Regions from separate parts of the Streptomyces sp. NPDC017246 genome, predicted to be linked through region 3. Evidence: predicted binding sites of a transcription regulator. Region 3 holds the regulator's gene; each other region holds the start of a gene.
The links. Region 3 encodes HrcA, which represses chaperone genes, less so after heat shock. Its sites were predicted from a motif close to TTNGCACTCNGNNNNNCNGAGTGCNAA; they were not measured.

Region 1: a site for HrcA is predicted at 1,058-1,084, ahead of groES (co-chaperone GroES). Genes of this name have one in related genera too.
Region 2: a site for HrcA is predicted at 972-998, ahead of groL (chaperonin GroEL). Genes of this name have one in related genera too.

Annotation. Positions count from the first base shown of each region.
Region 1 is NZ_JBIRMW010000016.1:174,869-177,130, reverse strand. It holds gene ACH4MY_RS30965 (polysaccharide deacetylase family protein) at 1-580, shown strand, start outside; gene ACH4MY_RS30960 (hypothetical protein) at 577-777, shown strand; gene groES (co-chaperone GroES) at 1,229-1,537, shown strand; gene groL (chaperonin GroEL) at 1,669-2,262, shown strand, end outside.
Region 2 is NZ_JBIRMW010000017.1:130,499-132,760, forward strand. It holds gene ACH4MY_RS31720 (MoaD/ThiS family protein) at 1-193, shown strand, start outside; gene ACH4MY_RS31725 (cold-shock protein) at 642-845, shown strand; gene groL (chaperonin GroEL) at 1,165-2,262, shown strand, end outside.
Region 3 is NZ_JBIRMW010000001.1:328,981-331,242, forward strand. It holds gene dnaJ (molecular chaperone DnaJ) at 1-667, opposite strand, end outside; gene hrcA (heat-inducible transcriptional repressor HrcA) at 668-1,687, opposite strand; gene ACH4MY_RS01575 (MBL fold metallo-hydrolase) at 1,836-2,262, shown strand, end outside.

The sequences.
Region 1 (2,262 bases), on a different contig from region 3:
CACCGTGCCGACCAAGCAGAGGATCGTCTTCCTGACGATCGACGACGGCGCCGAGAAGGACCCCGAGCTGCTGCGGATGATGAAGGACCTGCGGATCCCCTACAGCGCCTTCCTCAGCGACTACGTCGTCAAGGACGACTACGCCTACTTCGCCCGCATGCAGAAGTCGCAGGAGTCCGGGGTCTCCCTCCACAACCACACCCTCAACCACCGCTATCTGCCCGGACTCTCGTACAAGCAGCAGAAGCGCGAGATCTGCGGCATGCAGGACGTCATCGAGAAACGATTCGGCAAGCGGCCCCCGCTCTTCCGCCCGCCGTACGGCAACTACAACGAGGACACCCTGCGCGCCGCCAAGTCCTGCGGCGTCGAGGCCGTCCCGCTGTGGGCCGCCGAGGCCTTCCCCGACCACATGGAATGGCGCGAGTGGGACCGGGACCTGCACCCCGGCGACATCGTGCTCACCCACTTCCGCGGCAAGGAGGACTGGAAGGGCTCCATGTCCGACATGATCCGCCGGGTGATGAACGTGATCACGTCGAAGGGGTACGCGGTCGCGAAGCTCGAGGACTACGTGTGAGCGGACGACAGGTGCTGCCCCTCATGGCCGCGGTACTCGTCCTGGGCCTCACCGGCTGCGCCTCGACCGTGGACTCGATCGAGCGCCTCGGCCGGAAGGCGGTGGAGCGGGTCGGCCCCCGCGACGCGCGGCCGGCGCCGCCGGTCGACCGCGCGTCGACCGGGCTGCCGCCCGTGTCGGACCTCCGGCCCCGCTGAGGGGTACGAGGGCGGGGACGAGTACGAGGAGGAGCGCGGGGGTGAGGGCGACGCGGAGGGGTGCGAGCGGTCCCACTCCTCCGCCCCGATGACCAGCGTGCCGACCAGCGGCAGTCCGGCCATCAGGAACCGCCCGCCGGCCGACCACCTCCGGCCGCCGGTCGGTCCGTCCGGGGGTTCGGGATGTCGTCATGCCCGCAACCCTGTGCGGAACCGGGCCGCCCGTCACGGGCTTTCCCCGGCCTTCCCCCACCGCGACGGAACCGCCACGAGTGAGGAATTGGCACTCCGCTTGACCGAGTGCTAATCGCGGTCATAGTCTCGGCTCTGGCACTCACCACTGGAGAGTGCCAACAGAGCGACGGGCAGGTCCGGCACCCGCGACGACGGATCCACCTGGTCGCCACCTCAGACAGTTGACCCCGAGATCTCCGAAGGGGGAGGTCGGATCGTGACGACCACCAGCTCCAAGGTTGCCATCAAGCCGCTCGAGGACCGCATTGTGGTCCAGCCGCTCGACGCCGAGCAGACCACCGCCTCTGGCCTGGTCATTCCGGACACCGCCAAGGAGAAGCCCCAGGAGGGCGTCGTCCTGGCCGTGGGCCCGGGCCGTTTCGAGAACGGCGAGCGTCTGCCGCTCGACGTCAAGACCGGCGACATCGTGCTGTACAGCAAGTACGGCGGCACCGAGGTGAAGTACAACGGCGAGGAGTACCTCGTCCTCTCGGCTCGCGACGTGCTCGCGATCATCGAGAAGTAATTCACCGAAGCACCGAAGTACCGAAGTACCGAGCACCCAGCAGATGCTCAGAGCTGCGCCCCGAGGCCCCTTCCAGGCGCCCCGGGGCGCGGTTCGTTCCACCCCGATTCCGAGAGGGCTGAACCGCTCCCATGGCGAAGATCCTGAAGTTCGACGAGGACGCCCGTCGCGCCCTTGAGCGCGGCGTCAACAAGCTTGCCGACACGGTGAAGGTGACGATCGGCCCCAAGGGCCGCAACGTCGTCATCGACAAGAAGTTCGGCGCCCCCACCATCACCAACGACGGTGTCACGATCGCCCGCGAGGTCGAGATCGAGGACCCGTTCGAGAACCTCGGCGCCCAGCTGGTGAAGGAGGTGGCGACCAAGACCAACGACATCGCGGGTGACGGCACCACCACCGCCACCGTGCTCGCCCAGGCCCTGGTCCGCGAGGGTCTGCGCAACGTCGCCGCCGGTGCCTCCCCGGCCGCCCTGAAGAAGGGCATCGACGCCGCGGTCAAGGCCGTGTCCGAGGAGCTCCTCGCGACCGCCCGCCCGATCGAGGACAAGTCCGACATCGCCGCCGTGGCCGCGCTCTCCGCGCAGGACCAGCAGGTCGGCGAGCTCATCGCCGAGGCGATGGACAAGGTCGGCAAGGACGGTGTCATCACCGTCGAGGAGTCCAACACCTTCGGCCTGGAGCTGGAGTTCACCGAGGGCATGGCCTTCGACAAGGGCTACCTC
Region 2 (2,262 bases), on a different contig from region 3:
CGCCGAGGTCATCGCCGACCTGGAGAAGAACCACACGGGCATCGCCGCCCGCGTCCTGGACGACCAGGGCAAGCTGCGCCGCTTCGTCAACGTCTACGTGAACGACGACGACGTGCGCTTCGAGCAGGGTCTGGAGACGGCCACCCCGGCCGGCGCCGGCGTCTCGATCATCCCGGCCGTCGCCGGAGGCTGAGCGCCGGGCAGGGTGCCGGCGGGGGAGTCGATCCTCCGCCGCACCTTCCGCCCCACCGCTTGTCCCGTCTTTCTTGAATTGCCCCTTCCGCGTCTATAAGCGGAGGGGGCAATTCTGCATGGTTGAGCGCGGTAGAGTTGGGGAAGTCCCCTCCGCTGCTCATGCCGGACGCATATGAGAATGCGTCCCCGCGCGACAAGAAGCAGCCAAAGTGCGTGTGCGATGTGTACCCTCTGCACGCTTTGCCGGGCCCGACTTGCCCCGTGATTCAAGGGATTCTCCCCAATTCGCCTTTCCGCGACGCCCAGAATTCTCGCTCGATTGACCTGTTGCAGAGGGCAGTTGGGCAGATACATTCAGCGGCGGTCGACGCGTTCCGGCGCAGGGTCTGACCCGGGTCCGCGAAGTGCGGTCCCGCGCAAGGGCCACAGTAATAGGGGAGTTAGGCATGGCTCAGGGCACCGTCAAGTGGTTCAACGCGGAGAAGGGCTACGGCTTCATCGCGGTCGACGGTGGTGCGGATGTTTTCGTCCACTACAGCGCGATCCAGATGGATGGCTACCGCAGCCTCGAAGAAGGACAGCGAGTCGAGTTCGAGATCTCGCAGGGCCAGAAGGGTCCGCAGGCGGACATGGTCAAGCTCGCCGTCTGAGCGCGGCGCGATCGGCCACCGACGCAACGCCGTCGAGGGGCCCGCATCCCTGAGGGGAAGCGGGCCCCTCACGCGTTCCCGCGCCCCCTCACGCCCCTCCGTCCACCTCCCGAAACTCGAGAGTCGCTTGCACTCTCCTAGGGCGAGTGCTAATCATTGGCGTTAGCACTCGGAAGGTGAGAGTGCTACGAGGATCGGGCAGACGAGGCCGCCGGCCGGGTGGGGCAAGGAACCACGCGGAGCTGCGGAGGCCGTCCGTCGCGGGCGTCGGCGCGGTCCTGGAGCGTTATCCACCCCATGTCCGGGAGGACCACTTCACATGGCCAAGATCATCGCGTTCGACGAGGAGGCCCGGCGCGGTCTCGAGCGCGGCATGAACCAGCTCGCTGACGCCGTCAAGGTCACCCTCGGCCCCAAGGGTCGCAACGTCGTCCTCGAGAAGAAGTGGGGCGCCCCCACGATCACCAACGATGGTGTCTCCATCGCCAAGGAGATCGAGCTCGAGGACCCGTACGAGAAGATCGGCGCCGAGCTGGTCAAGGAAGTCGCCAAGAAGACGGACGACGTCGCCGGCGACGGTACGACCACCGCCACCGTTCTCGCCCAGGCGCTCGTCCGCGAGGGTCTGCGCAACGTGGCCGCCGGTGCCAACCCGATGGCCCTCAAGCGCGGTATCGAGAAGGCCGTCGAGGCCGTCTCCGGCGCCCTGCTCGAGCAGGCGAAGGATGTCGAGACCAAGGAGCAGATCGCTTCGACGGCCTCCATCTCCGCCGCCGACACCCAGATCGGCGAGCTCATCGCCGAGGCGATGGACAAGGTCGGCAAGGAAGGCGTCATCACCGTCGAGGAGTCCCAGACCTTCGGTCTGGAGCTGGAGCTCACCGAGGGCATGCGCTTCGACAAGGGCTACATCTCGGCGTACTTCGCCACCGACATGGAGCGCATGGAGTCGTCGCTCGACGACCCGTACCTCCTCATCGTCAACTCCAAGATCTCCTCGGTGAAGGACCTGCTCCCGCTCCTGGAGAAGGTCATGCAGTCGGGCAAGCCCCTGCTGATCATCGCCGAGGACGTCGAGGGCGAGGCCCTGTCGACCCTGGTCGTCAACAAGATCCGCGGCACCTTCAAGTCCGTCGCGGTCAAGGCCCCGGGCTTCGGCGACCGTCGTAAGGCCATGCTGAACGACATCGCCATCCTCACCGGCGGCACGGTCATCTCCGAGGAGGTCGGCCTGAAGCTGGAGAACGCGGGCCTCGACCTGCTGGGCCGCGCCCGCAAGGTCGTCATCACCAAGGACGAGACCACCATCGTCGACGGTGCCGGTGACAGCGAGCAGGTCGCCGGTCGCGTGAACCAGATCCGCGCCGAGATCGAGAACTCGGACAGCGACTACGACCGCGAGAAGCTGCAGGAGCGC
Region 3 (2,262 bases):
CACCGGCCGGGATCTTGACGGTGAGGGTGCGGCGGGACCGGACCCGGCCGTCGCCCGCGCACTCGGGGCACGGGGTCGGGACGACGGTGCCGAAGCCCTGGCACTGCGGGCAGGGGCGGGAGGTCATGACCTGGCCGAGGAACGACCGGGTGACCTGCGAGACCTCGCCGCGGCCGCGGCACATGTCACAGGTCTGCGCGGAGGTGCCGGGTGCGGCGCCCTCGCCCGAGCAGGTCGTACAGACGACCGCCGTGTCGACCTGGATGTCCTTGGTGGTGCCGAAGGCCGCCTCGTTGAGGTCGATCTCCAGACGGATCATGGCGTCCTGGCCTCGGCGGGTCCGCGAGCGCGGTCCGCGCTGCGAGGCCGTGCCGAAGAAGGCGTCCATGATGTCGGAGAAGTTGCCGAAGCCACCGGCTCCGAAGCCGCCCGCGCCGCCTCCGCCGGAGGCCGAGAGCGGGTCGCCACCCAGGTCGTAGACCTGCTTCTTCTGCGGGTCCGAGAGGACCTCGTAGGCGGCGTTGATCTCCTTGAAGCGTTCCTGCGTCTTCGGATCGGGATTCACATCCGGGTGCAGCTCGCGCGCGAGCCTCCGGAAGGCCTTCTTGATCTCGTCCTGGGACGCGTCGCGGCGCACGCCGAGTACGGCGTAGTAGTCCGTGGCCACTTACGACTCCGCCAGGATCTGTCCGACGTAACGTGCCACTGCGCGTACCGCTCCCATCGTTCCGGGGTAGTCCATGCGGGTCGGTCCGACCACGCCGAGTTTGGCGACTGCTTCGCCGCCCGAACCGTAGCCGACCGAGACGACGGACGTGGAGCTCAGCCCCTCGTGGGCGTTCTCGTGCCCGATCCGTACGGTCATGCCCGATTCCTTGGCCTCGCCGAGCAGCTTGAGGAGCACGACCTGCTCCTCCAGAGCTTCAAGGACGGGCCTGATCATCAGGGGGAAGTCGTGTCCGAAGCGGGTGAGATTGGCGGTGCCGCCGATCATCAGCCGCTCCTCGTGCTCCTCGACGAGGCTCTCGAGAAGGGTCGCGAGCACGGTCGAGACCGTGGCGCGGTCCTCGACCTCCTCGAAGGACTCGGGGAGGTCCTGCACCAGCTGCGGCACGTCGGCGAACCGGCGGCCGACGACCCGGCTGTTGAGCCGGGCCCGCAGATCGGCGAGCGAGGTCTCGCCGAAGGGCGCGGGGCAGTCGACGAGCCGCTGCTCCACACGGCCGGTGTCCGTGATGAGCACCAGCATCAGACGCGCGGGGGCCAGCGAGAGCAGCTCCACGTGCCGGACGGTCGAGCGGGTCAGCGAGGGGTACTGGACGACGGCGACCTGGCGGGTCAGCTGCGCGAGCAGCCGGACCGTACGGCCGACGACGTCGTCCAGGTCCACGGCGCCGTCGAGGAAGTTGTGGATGGCCCGGCGCTCGGGCGTCGACAGCGGCTTGACGCCGGCGAGCCGGTCGACGAAGAGGCGGTAGCCCTTGTCGGTCGGGATGCGGCCGGCACTGGTGTGGGGCTGGGCGATGAACCCCTCCTCCTCCAGCACGGCCATGTCGTTGCGCACGGTGGCGGGCGAGACTCCGAGCTTGTGGCGCTCGGTGAGCGCCTTGGAGCCGACCGGCTCCTCCGTCCCGACATAGTCCTGGACGATGGCGCGCAGGACTTCGAGTCTGCGTTCGCTGAGCATCGTGCGCACCTCCAGCTGTCGTCGTCGTTCCGGTTGCTCCGCTTTTGGCACTCACCCTGCCCGAGTGCCAGCGATCCCCCGGCCAGTGTACGGCGGCGGGCGTCGCTCCTGGCAAGGAGGCGGCGCCCCCATCGGCTAGCGTCGCGGCATGGACGTGGATTGGGAAGCGTACGGATGGGAGCGGCTCGCGGACGGGGTGGGCCGGCGGCGGCTGCCCCGATGGGACGCCACGGTCGGACTGGTACTGGGGGAACGGGCCGTGCTGCTGTACGACACCGGCTCCTCGCTCGCGGAGGGCGCCGAGCTGCGGACGCAGATCGCGGGACTCACGGGCGGCCGGAGAGTGACGCACATCGCACTGAGCCATCCGCATTTCGACCATGTGCTCGGCACGGCGGCGTTCGCGGGAGCGGAGGTCTTCGGCGCGGTGGGGTCGGACGAGCTGCTCGGCCGGGAGCGGGAGCGGGAGGCGCTGCGCTGGGACGCCGTGAAGCAGGGTCTGGACGCGACGGCGGCCGAGGAGGCGGCGGACGTCCTGGTGGCCCCCGGGCACGTGGTCTCCGGGGAGTGGACGC